DNA from 3 places in the Paenibacillus sp. EKM212P genome. Region 1 is predicted to be linked to each of the others. Evidence: riboswitches for the same ligand, from Rfam matches in the RefSeq annotation. Region 1 holds a riboswitch; each other region holds the start of a gene.
The links. A riboswitch is a leader RNA that binds a small molecule or an ion and turns the genes downstream of it on or off. The one in region 1 is predicted to bind cyclic di-AMP.
Positions count from the first base shown of each region.

Region 2: linked by a shared signal. The riboswitch ahead of G9G54_RS04590 (hypothetical protein) and the one ahead of G9G54_RS22930 (3D domain-containing protein) in region 1 are both predicted to bind cyclic di-AMP.
Region 3: linked by a shared signal. The riboswitch ahead of G9G54_RS23325 (C40 family peptidase) and the one ahead of G9G54_RS22930 (3D domain-containing protein) in region 1 are both predicted to bind cyclic di-AMP.

Region 1 is NZ_JAAMNR010000011.1:10,838-14,987, reverse strand. Features, by position in the region: gene rnmV (ribonuclease M5) at 1-176, opposite strand, end outside; gene G9G54_RS22930 (3D domain-containing protein) at 323-1,471, opposite strand; cyclic di-AMP (ydaO/yuaA leader) riboswitch at 1,743-2,025, opposite strand; gene G9G54_RS22925 (TatD family hydrolase) at 2,227-2,997, opposite strand; gene G9G54_RS22920 (HD domain-containing protein) at 3,040-4,150, opposite strand, start outside.
Region 2 is NZ_JAAMNR010000001.1:972,674-976,823, forward strand. Features, by position in the region: gene kdpA (potassium-transporting ATPase subunit KdpA) at 1-1,016, opposite strand, end outside; gene G9G54_RS26200 (potassium-transporting ATPase subunit F) at 1,168-1,245, opposite strand; gene G9G54_RS04590 (hypothetical protein) at 1,429-1,824, opposite strand; cyclic di-AMP (ydaO/yuaA leader) riboswitch at 1,940-2,107, opposite strand; gene G9G54_RS04595 (glutathione peroxidase) at 2,574-3,059, shown strand; tRNA gene G9G54_RS04600 (tRNA-Leu) at 3,207-3,289, opposite strand; gene G9G54_RS04605 (urease accessory protein UreF) at 3,551-4,150, shown strand, end outside.
Region 3 is NZ_JAAMNR010000012.1:18,027-22,176, reverse strand. Features, by position in the region: gene G9G54_RS23335 (M1 family metallopeptidase) at 1-582, shown strand, start outside; gene G9G54_RS23330 (hypothetical protein) at 594-1,421, shown strand; cyclic di-AMP (ydaO/yuaA leader) riboswitch at 1,698-1,835, shown strand; gene G9G54_RS23325 (C40 family peptidase) at 1,841-2,341, shown strand; gene G9G54_RS23320 (GNAT family N-acetyltransferase) at 2,647-3,153, shown strand; gene G9G54_RS23315 (4a-hydroxytetrahydrobiopterin dehydratase) at 3,232-3,531, opposite strand; gene G9G54_RS23310 (hypothetical protein) at 3,649-3,942, opposite strand; gene motA (flagellar motor stator protein MotA) at 4,130-4,150, shown strand, end outside.

The DNA.
Region 1 (4,150 bases):
GCATGATCGGGATCGGTTAAAATGATGACCCCCCGCCGCTCCTGCGCCAATGCAATTTTACGCAGCGTCATTTTATTAATAGCGGAGCCGCCAGTTTCTATCGTATCCGCTTCAACAGCGCGGCGAATGGCCACCGTATCATCCCGGCCCTCTACCACGATCACTTCCTTGATCATTTGCGTTTCCCTCCACTGCTACACAGCAAGCTATATTTATCTTTCCCTGCTTTTGAAAACAAAATAAGAAGAGGATATCCTCTTCTTAGCATGGCATAACTATGTTGTTAATACTATCGCATTGCCCTCAACATACACAACCTGTTTTAGTTGATTTCAGGCTTTACCGGTCCGATAACATATACGGTTTTACCGTGCTTACGACCAAATTGGTTGGCTCGGCTCAAACTCTCATAATACACATCGATTTTGTGGCCTTTAATCGCGCCACCGGTATCCTCCGCACGACGGAAGCCCACCCCTTCGATATACACCCACCAGCCGATTGGAATTACACTCGGATCGACCGCGATGGTGCGTCCTTCCGTGACACGTGCGCCGGATGCAGTACGTGTACCGATACCTGGCTCCTGTGAGGAATACGCCGTCATGGAGACATTTTGTAAAACTTTGCTATATTTAAAATTTACGCCTGCTTTACGGACAGCACTGCCCGAACTAACCGTTGTTGCCTTAACCGCATCATTGGGACCGACGGAAGCAGCAAGAACGACCGGTTTTTTCTTCGTTCCTACCGCAATGACCTTATCCACACGGTTCTGTGCAACTTCCTTGTTAACCAGCTGTTTGGATACCAACTTTCCATCATGATATACCTTTTGAACGTGCTGGACGACCACACCCGATTTGCCGCTTTGAATGACCCGATTATCGCCTTTATAAAGACTCGGATCGGCCGTTTTGATGACCTGATAAGGCACCTGTTTTTTCTGTTCGACCTGCTGTTTCTTCACACGGACGATTTTTATGTCCATGTTAGACGAAACAGAGGCATCCAACGCAGGATAAACTTTATCCGTTGATGATAATTTATAGCCCGAGGTACGAATGGCACCTTCTACTGTATTTTCTGTTGTGTACAGCTTTTTCGTCTCATTGCCTGAAGATACTTTGACTTGATTGGCACGTTTAATGACTACGCGATCGCCATCCTGTATTGCTCCATTTAGCGGCATGGAAACTGTATCATGCGGCTGAAGTGAAATGGAATGCTCGCTCAGCAAATCTTGAAGCTTGGATTCCCGGGTTTCTACCGCAGACGCCTTGCCATCGATGACAAAAAAGACTTGTTTTTTAGATTGCGTGTACATCAGAATTGAAATCATAATCGTTAGCGCGATTAGAAAAATAGCAACCAAAGCAGCCTGGCGCACATTCTCTTGCTTCCAACGCAATACGTAAGACATGCTGGATGAGCGCGACTCATGGGTATCCTTTTTTTGGAAAATGCCCATTTCCTCCGTCCTCCTTACATAGCCCGCCGTCTGGAGTAAGACATAGTTGAGATTTGACGTGACTATAACAGATTTTCTACAAGACAAGCCCAAACTACGACTGTCCTGCACCATGTACCCGTCTTCGCGGCATGCTGTCCTCCCCTGTTTAACCACAGTATGATGACAGATTTTCTTTTATTCACAACAAAAAAAGCCAGAGAAAGAGACTAGAGAGCTCTTTCGTGGCTTCCGGCATGTGTGAATATGCGGGAAAACTCATGCACGAGATGGCTTCTCTCTTGTTACGCTTACGGGGTTAGCTGTCGGGTTCGGACGTAGAGAGTCGCCCTAGCTTGGGTCAACCGCTCATGGCGGTCGCCTTCACATTCACCCCAAAGACCCAGAAAGAAATCGAAATACGGCTCCTCCACCTGTTCAATCCCATCCGGGAAAAGAATTTAGGTCGAGCCGGCTGGCGGAAGAGACGTTCCCTTCTTGCACATACGCCGGACGTACTGTAAGCCATATCGGTTCCCCCGTTCCCTGTAAAAGGGACTCAGCGAGACTGGTTCATGAAATGACTTGTTGATGTTTACATTCAAACAACAATTCACTGAAAAGATGATATCCTGTTTCTATGCATGTTGTAAAGCAGGTTTCAAGTACATTTTTTAAAATATTCGGTTAAAATATTGTAATATTCTCGAGTTTCCTGCAACAAATTCATGATTAGCTTCGTCTATCTCTTTATTTTGATCGATTTCTTCACTTTTTCACTGAATGTCAAATCGTTCCAGGGCATTTCGGGTCGTTATTGACACTAATTCCTCCACTGTAATCCCTTTGATTTGGGCTGCAGCCTCTGCTACCAGTCTCACATGTGCAGACTCATTTCGCTTCCCACGAAACGGATGAGGCGTCAGATAGGGAGCATCAGTTTCAATGAGCAGACGGTCCAGCGGCACCTGTGCGAGCACCTCTTTTGGCTGCTTGGCATTTTTGAACGTTATTGGACCACCGAAGGAAAGGTGAAATCCCATATCCAGCACCATTTTGGCTGTCTCCCAGCTACCCGAAAAGGAGTGCATGACTCCACCAATCTCACTCGCTTTTTCCTCGCGCAAAATCTTAACAATATCTTCATGGGCATCCCGGTTATGAATAACAATAGGCATCTTGAGCTCACGAGCCAGACCAATTTGATTTCGAAACACCCGATGCTGCACATCCTTCGGTGATGTATCCCAATAATAATCCAGACCGATCTCTCCGATGGCTACAACCTTTTTATGACTGCATAACGATGCAATCCATTCTAGATCGCCCTCCTGCATTGTAATAGCATCCTGTGGGTGCCATCCAACTGCCGCATAAATAAAATCATACGTCTCGGCCAATTTCATGGTGGATGGAATGGTCTCACGATTAAATCCGATATTGATCATCCGCGTTACTCCTGATTCGACAGCACGTGCTATAACTTCTTCACGATCTTCGTCAAATTGTGGCGCATCCAAGTGAGTATGAGTGTCGAATAAATCCAAGGTTTACATCTCCTTTTTTTACTTACATTTCTATATAGTTGTCTATTCTTTGACAAAATAATTCCTTATTTCGGCAGGAAGCCTGTCTTTTACCGCGTTCAATTTATTCTGGGGAAAATACATATGATATTTCCCTCGGTGAATACCACTTATTGAGCGCACAATTTCCGAAACTTCGGATATTTCACTCACCTCGCCCTGACGTCCAAGCAGTAAAATCTGGTTGTCCGTCGAGCCACCCTGCCGAAACACATCATAAGGAAGATCTGTCGGAAAATCAATTTCAAAATCATATTCAGGGTGCAAACCAGCCTCTTTCAAAGCTTCTCGAATACTGTCAATGGTATCTGTATCCATATTTTCAATCTCTACATATTTATACAATCTACGGTCCATAAACCGGCTGCTCAAATCACTTAAAATCTCGTCCTTTTCTCGTTTCCACTGGCTAAATACGGTCTGGATTAATGACTCGTCGAGCATCAGATATTGCTCTACTGTAAGATCTCCTTTCAACAGATCCGGCAACGGGTCCAGCAGAAATCCAAACTCATATCCGTTTTTAAACAATTCCTTTGCTCGCTTGAAAATTTTACGTAAAAGGATTTCCGAGCTGCGTGTTACAGGATGAAAATAAATTTGCCAATACATCTGGTAGCGTGACATTAAATAATCTTCTACTGCATGCATACCTGATTCCTTCACAACAATTCTCCCATTATGAGGACGCAGCAGTCGTAAAATACGATCCAAATCAATCGTGCCATAGTTGACGCCTGTCGAGTGAGCATCCCGCAACAAATAATCCATACGATCGGCATCTAGCGGACTGGTTACCAGGTTGACAACAATCGGTTTATCATACGTTTTGGCTATAACCGCAGCCACCTTTTGTGGAAGCTTCTCGTCGACTTGCCGTAGCACGGCGTTGATCTTCGTGTCTCCCAGTACAATGCGGCATGTCCAATCCTCATGGTTCATATGAAAGGCTTCCTCAATTGAATGAGAAAATGGGCCATGCCCCACATCATGCAATAGAGCTGCACACAGAGCAACCAGCCTTTCCTCCTTCGGCCAATCCGGGAAATCTCCACGTTCAAATTGAGAAATAATACTTCTCGTAATCTCATATACGCCCAATGAGTGTGAAAAC
Region 2 (4,150 bases), on a different contig from region 1:
ACCGCAGTGAATAAAGCCGATTGTCCAATGCCGAAACGAACCTCTTTCCCTTCCATGCTTCCCTGAGAAGCATCCACACCCAGTGTCTGGATTAACGGATTACCTGTCTTTTCAGACACGTACGTAATGGATAGAAAAATTAGAAACAATACCATCATGGAGCTAAAAATAATCCAGCCCTGCTTACGATTACGGGCAAACAATCCAAAGGTATACGGCAACGAAGCCGGCATTACCCACATTGCCAAAATTTCCAGCACGTTCGTCCAAGGACTTGGATTTTCAAAAGGATGCGCAGAGTTAGCTCCCGCATATCCGCCCCCGTTTGTCCCCAAATGCTTGATGGACTCCAGAGAAGCAATGGGTCCCATAGAAATTTGCTGTTGTGTTCCGCTCAGCGTCGTAAGATCCGCCGTAGGCTGTAGCGTCTGTGGTACCTTCAATCCAACCAGCACCAGCGTAAGCACAAAGGCCAGCGGCAGGAAAATTCTTATAATGGCTTTAATAAAATCTTGAAAGAAATTGCCCATCCCTTCACCGCGCCGCGTCAATCCCCTCATAAAAGCCGCAGCAACCGCAAAACCGGAAGCAGCCGAAGTGAACATCATCATCGTGACGAACGCCATCTGTGTCAGATACGTAAGCCCGCTTTCTCCACTATAATGTTGGAGATTCGTATTTGTCATAAAGCTGATTACCGTATTAAAAGCTAGTGATGCTTCCATATTACTGTTTCCAGCCGGATTACCGGGAAGCATTCCCTGTAAACGCAACAGCAAGTAGCTGATCGCCACAAGCACGACATTCGTTGCAATGAAACTCATAACATACGTAGTCCAACGCATGCTCTCCAGCTTCTTCAAGCCTACTATCTTATAAATCAGCTTTTCTGTTCCGCCAAAAATCCGATCCGTCCGATTGGGTTCATTTGAGAATACATGATACATATAGGTGCCCACTGGCTTTACCAAGAGCAGCAATATGACGATCACAATTCCAATTTGAAGCAGCTCCATCCTTTATTCCTCCTTCAAAATGCTCCTGCGTTTGGAACAACAGACCTGCTTCCAGAGCACCAATTGTGTGCACACGTTTGCGAAAACCTGCTACCTATGATGCTTAATATTCAGGTCTGTTGTTCCCGCCTGCTCTATCCCCTATAGCTGACTAGAACTTTTCAGGGTTCAGGAGTGCGTAGATTAAATACATAAACACAATAGCCGTAAGCCCAAGTATAACGATCATCCTCTTCGTCCTCCTTTAGAGGTCTGCGCATCACACCAGCGTACAAACAGCAGTATCACTCCATAACTCACAGCCATGACGAGCAGCATGTATATATCCATCATGTTTATACCCTCCGTATCGGTCCTCAGATCGCCATTCTTATTTCATCATAAAATCATAAAACAACTATGTTATAAGTGCTTATCCGTTCAGCAGAAAACCCACCTCTCCGTTCAATGTGTAGATCACATGGTCCGCTCCCAATCCCCGATAAATTCCTTGTGGATTACAGCCGTGCGTAATAACATAGATCGATTCCGATGTTAGTGGTCGACATATTTGTAGGAAACGGCAAGTCAGATTCAAGCTGTTCTCGAACAAATACACACTACCAATTTCTTTTTTTGGAAAATTCCATTTTCCCGCTTGCATGGTATTGATGCGGACAATGTGCTCCACACCCATTTTTTTGAGCTGTCGTTCCTCCTGGGCGCTATTCGTTAGAACTGCAAACGCCAATTTTTTGTAAATAAGCAATTTCACAAAACTTCTGCCCGCTTCATTCGGTGCAGTGACAATAATTAACCGACCTTCCATCAGTAGCTCCTCTCCCGGTATAAAAAGACAACAAAAAGAAGCCGAAGGAAAAAGGCTTTCCTCCGGCTTCTGACATATCCATGATAAAATAAACCATGGCTGCACACGGCGGTTTGTTGCCTCTCCCTGTACGCTTACGAGGTTAGCTGTCGGATTCGGACGTGAGAGTCGCCCTATTTCTGGCACTTGACCGGAAAATTCACCCCATGAGACACACGGCAAGCCGTACAGTCTCGATTGGTTCCCCCGCTTTTGCAACTGCAAAATTCAGCGCTATAGACATTTCGTTGTTGCTTCATTCAAGTTAATTTGAAATTACGTCTTGAATCATACACCCGCGCATGGAAGACTGTAAAGCTCAACTGCGGGGTTATAAATCGGCCTTTAGAGCATAGAAGATTAATAATAACGCTTACAATGCAACTATCCTTCTCACAACTCACTCAATCTCTGTTTTTCATCCCTTTTCGAAAATGACAAGCATGTCAATATTGGCGTAGGGTAGAGCATTTTTGGCCTTTTTTTGTAAAAAGAGAAGAAAATACGCTATATGTACCAGCTAAACACCGATTGAACCCGCTTTTATAAGAAGAAACACCTTAATTCGCTCCATTTGCAGTGCGATTTACTGTTTTGAACAAAATACGATTTTACAGCGGCTAAAGGCTTAATACAGCTTTTCCAGACTTGCAACCTTACTTTGAATTGCTTACAATTTAATTGCTGAATATTGAATAAGGAGAGATACTATGACCGTTTATGAATATGATGCGCAAACCCTGCAAGGGAAACCAATTCCGTTATCCACATATGAAGGGAATGTTCTGCTTATTGTGAACACAGCCAGCAAATGTGGGTTAACCCCCCAATACAAAGCGTTACAAGAGCTATATGACCAGTACCATGAACAGGGGCTCGAAATTTTGGGATTTCCCAGCAACCAATTCGCCAAACAAGAGCCAGGTTCCAGCGAGGAGATTTCCGAGTTTTGCCAGATCAATTATGGTGTTACCTTTCCGATGTTCGCCAAGACAGATGTCAATGGCGATCAAGCGCACCCCTTATTTCGCTACCTGACCCAAACAGCTCCGGGGGTATTAGGGTCCAAAGCGATCAAATGGAATTTTACTAAATTCTTAATTACACGAGAAGGTAACGTATTTAAGCGCTATGCACCGCAAACCACTCCAGATAAGCTGGCGGGAGATATAGAGAAGCTTTTGCAGCAAAACTGATATTCTTCTTTATCACAGTTATTAAACGACCTGTTGTCTACCGTTGCTTCTGTAGCTAAAGGATATAACGAAAAATGCTTAACAAAAAAAAGCATCCCTTCACGTAAACCGTGTCAGGATGCTTTTTTAACTGGGTCTTGCATATAATGCGGTCGAGAGGACTCGAACCTCCACGGGCGTACGCCCACTACCCCCTCAAGATAGCGTGTCTGCCATTCCACCACGACCGCAAATCATAATGTATTGAGGCAACAGATTTATTATACTCTCTCATCAACTATTTGTAAACAAAAATATAATAATTATTTTCAATGTTATTTTAACTAACATATATGAGCGATAAAAATATTTAATTTGACACAACTGCCACTTAAATGTAAATATATATTACATATATTTCGTTTTTTTCGTTATCTCCAAGTAAAGAGTGAAATAATATAACATAACGATTCACTTCGAGGAGGCGAACCGTCCTGCATAAAGGCAACCGCTTGCTGAACTATGCATTATTGTTGGACCCTTTCCTACCTGTTGGTGGCTTCACCCGTTTTAACGGACTGGAGAAACTATTCCGCAGCGGACATTTGAACAGTCTACAAGACCTGGAGCATTACATGCTGGATGATTTGTATCCTCAATTTACAACCGTTGACGGCATGGCTATCAAAAGTCTGTATGTCGCCATCCAGCAGAATGACGGTTGGCGAATCGCTCTCATTGATAAGATGCTGCATACCCAACGTCCCTCCTTGCAGCATGTGAGGGAGTTGCGTCTATCCGGTCAGCGTCTACTCAAGCTGGCTAAGGCTCTTTATCCTTGGCTTGAATTTGACCAGTTGGAATCCATACTCATTCAATACAATGCGGTTGGCACACTCGCTACCGTTCACACCTGGATTAACTTCCTCCTCGGAAACGATGCAGAACAGACCGTGCACGGCTATCTTAGTGCAGCGGTATCCTTCTGTGTGGAAGATGCCTTCAAACTACTCAATCCTCCTTACGAGGAAAGGAATCCTCTTATGGAGCGTATGACCAGCGAGCTGCTCTCCGCATGGAAGAAACTTAACGAACCTGAGCCAACTGCATTT
Region 3 (4,150 bases), on a different contig from region 1:
GGCTCAGCTGCTGAGTACGCGCAAAATGCCTACTCTCGAGGCAAGCTGGTCCTACGGGGCATTGAACGTCAGGTGGGTATGAAAAAAATGGATCGCATTATGCGGACCTACGTCCAGACGTACCGATTTAAGCATCCGTCCTCAATGGATTTTCAACGTATCGTGGAGAGAGTCACCGGACGCTCATGGAGCCACTATTTTGAACAGTATGTATATGACGGCCAGATGGCGGACTTTTCAGTGGATCACATCACAAACCACAAGCTGGAGAATGGATATGAAGCAGTCGTGACGGTCAGCAAAAAAGGGGCGGATTATCCCAAGATCCCTGTCCAATTTACCTTCAAGGATGGTACCACGATATTCAAGGCTTGGGACGGCGCGGGCAAAAGCACAACTTTTCGGATCAAAAGTACTTCTCCCGTTTCCTATGTAACCCTTGATCCCTTATATACCATTGCACTGGAGAACAAGCATATTAACAATAGCCTAAAAGCCGAATTGGACGAAAAGCAACAAACCCGTTGGAGTGTAAGTGTAACCAAGCTGTTGGAGACACTGCTTGGAAGTCTGTCATGGTGAGGTGTCTATAGATGCGGACTGTTATAAAAGAGGGCTGGGCGCTGGTGCGCATACGATTCTATATCGTTATCATTTTATTTCTGTATCGACTACTGTGGGGGGTGTTTATCTATCGGCTGGTGCAGTCTGCCGTTATCCCGCTATTGCTCCGTTATCCTGATCAGGGTCAAAACGAGCTGGGACAGACCTTATTTTGGATGGAGAGTCAGATTGCTCTGATGGACAGCCGGGAAGTACATGTGTATTTGTGGATACTACTAGGGGCGACTGTACTACGCATACTGATCACTCCCTTCATTAGAGCCGGAATATATCAAAGTCTGCATACCGATGCGACTGAACCGCAAAGCCTGTCCTTTTTCAAGGGTATGAAACGCCATGGCATGTCGTCGCTGTTGTATTACACCATCGAGTTGGAACTGCTGCTGCTTCCCGCCTTTTGGGTAGTACCGAGACTCTACCCTATTGTAGCAGGAGCACTTCAATCTTCCTCTTATCTGCTGCATTTATTGCCCTATGTCATTGGATGGATGGCATACGGATGGTTCATTCGGCAGTGCATCCTGTATATGCAACTGGGTACTGTCGGTGGTCACGCCATACTATCGTCCCTGCTCGCCTTCTTTCGCCAGCTCCTCCCAGCTGTCGGTATATCCCTTTTGCTCGGTGCTTGTGTGCTGCTGGTCTTCGGTCTATTTGGCACCGTGGCGATGATTTGGACTGGCATGCTGGCGCTCATTCTCCAGCAATCGTATCATTTTGTTACTAGTCTGGTCAGGCTGTGGCATATCAGTTCGCAGTACAGACTATGGCATACCGATATCTCTAGTAGAAGCTAAGCCCTGCCTTTATGTTTTTTACTTCATTTCCGTCTGTCGAAAAACCTTGATTCATACTCGAGCAAACGACACATAACTGAATACTGTTAACAAGATCTGTTCCTGGGACATTAGGAGCAGATTTTTTTTGTAACTTTTTGCAATGAAACATTTGCCAAAGCCAGCCGTCTTTGTTACAATAATCGCAGTGAACTGATAGTAACAACTTTGTAATCTTTATTGTAACCTTTATCTTAAAAATAACGTTTCTGTGAATACTGCTCTCCAAGGTGCACATCTTAAGTTAAGCCTAATTCCTGGCACCTAGGAAGCGGGGGAACCAGTTTGGGTGAATTGATCTCGCAACAGAGTGGTCATAGGGGAACCTTCTACCGAATCCTTAAGCTAACCTCGCAGGCATTGGAAGGGGTATATTTTTTTTGAAGAAGAAGCTAACGATCGCAGCTATGGGTCTTGCCATTGCCTTTACATCTTTTACATTCGGTGGCGGCAGTGCATATGCAGACTCTAAGATGGACCAGGTCATCCAAGATGCCAAAGGAACGAACTACAGAAGCGGAGGCACTACACTCGAGGGATTCGATTGCTCCGGCTTCACAATGTACGTATACAACAAACTGGGAATTAAACTTCCGCATCAATCTGGATCACAATTCAAAATGGGATCTTCTGTATCCCGCGATGAAATGAGACCTGGGGACCTGGTGTTCTTCAACACCACAGGAAGAGGCATTTCCCATGTAGGTATCTTCGTAGGTGAAGGGAAATTTGCCCACTCCTCGACTTCACGTGGTGTAGTAGTTAGCTCACTGAACGAAAATTATTACGCTAACCGCTATGTCGGTGCAAAAAGAATTATGAGCACAGACGCTTACCATTCTGTAGCTTCAGACATTCCTGATGACGATAACGTAGAATAACTAACGCACAGCAAGCTAACCCTAGCCGCAATTTGATTCTGGCCGGAATCGAATTGCGGTTTTTTATGTCCACAACATCAGCAATTATTATCTTTACTGACGAACTGAGACCTCAAAAGGTTTCAATTGTAGCGAACATCGTCGGTTTTACCGTCACCGCTGGGGGAGCATATGAGCAGTAATTCCTTCTTATTGAATGTATACCCGACTTAGGTATGAAATAAACACGCTTGCCATTCCTCTGCAACTTGTCTACAATCTGTTGTTAATGATTGAAGTACCTGTGTAAAAGGAGGATGGAACACATGCCGGCCTCAATATCCAACTATCGGATCGTACCGATGGACGAGCATCAAGCGGCTGCAATCTGTGAGTGGCACTATGATCCACCTTATAACATATACGGTTGGCTCCCCTGGGAACAAATGAAGGCGCTTGAAGTCGAATTTGGAAGTCCCACGCTTCGCCAAGAGCAATATGTTGCCGTACTGGATGAAGAGAACAAGCTAACAGGATTTGCTCAATATTTTCCTATGATCGGTGTGACCCGGCTAGGTCTTGGAATGCATCCTGACAGGTGCGGACATGGCAAAGGCTCTGATTTTGTCCGTGCCATTGCAGAGGAAGCTCAACGACGCAACCCGAAGAATGAAATTGATTTAGAGGTGCTCACTTGGAATGGGCGCGCTATCCGGGCCTACAAGGCGGCTGGATTTGAGCTTACAGATACCTATGAACGCCAGACTCCTGATGGCAAAAAACCATTTTATTGTATGGTATATCGTCCCGAGCACCCAACCCAGATTCTATGATAAAAGCGCCTTCGGCATACAACCACGATGTTGTATAGCGAAGGCGCTTTTATCATCATACGACAGATCATTACAAGCTCAATGACTGCTGCGCATTTTTTCAAAAGCTTCATTATATTGTTGGGCTTCCTTAATATCCACGGCCATAATACCGCCGTCGTCCCAAGAGGTCAAACGCAGAGTCACGGTCTTATAATCAATCGTAATAAATGGATGATGATTGAATGCTTCAGATATAGCGGCAACTTCATCCACGAATGCAATCCCTTTCATAAAACTGGAAAAATTATATTTTCGGACGATCCAACGTCCTTCCTCCAGTTCCCAGCCCTCCAGTTTCTCCAGATGTGCTTCAATCTCTTCTTGTGTAAAAGGCATGTTACGAACTCCTCCCCGTTTATACGGAAGCCTTTCGACCGCTTAAATACGGCCAAAACTACGATATATTGGTGTACATATTACCACGGCCCCGTTGATAAATCCATAAGACGGACCTCAAACCAAAGGGACTGACGTCAGCTCCTCGTCCCCAATAAGTACATAGATGCGATGCTGCTCCGGCTCATAGATCACAACGCTACTCCCTACAGTGATTGTGGGCTCTGTACCCAGTGCATAAAATAAGTCTTCTGCCAAAGCTTCATTGACTTCCTGACGTCCCGCCGGGTCCAGCCTGTCCCAATCTTCTGCTTCCATCTCAAAAAATTCATAGCTATCTGGGATGCGCCCCACAGCCTCTGTAAAATCGTTCAAAATTTGTTCATACTCACGCCCATGCTTTACTCCCATGCCATTTCCTCCAATGGTTCCGCCATTCAATACATAATCACCTTATTATACCGGAAATTCGCACTTAACAAAAAAGAGAGTTTTGTCGATAAATACTATAATCCGTCTTGTAATGACGCGCTTGGGGCAAGGACGACCCCGGCGGCATGAAAGGATTCAAAATCTATTCTCATGGATGAGGTGTATCATGCAAATTTCAACCATTATC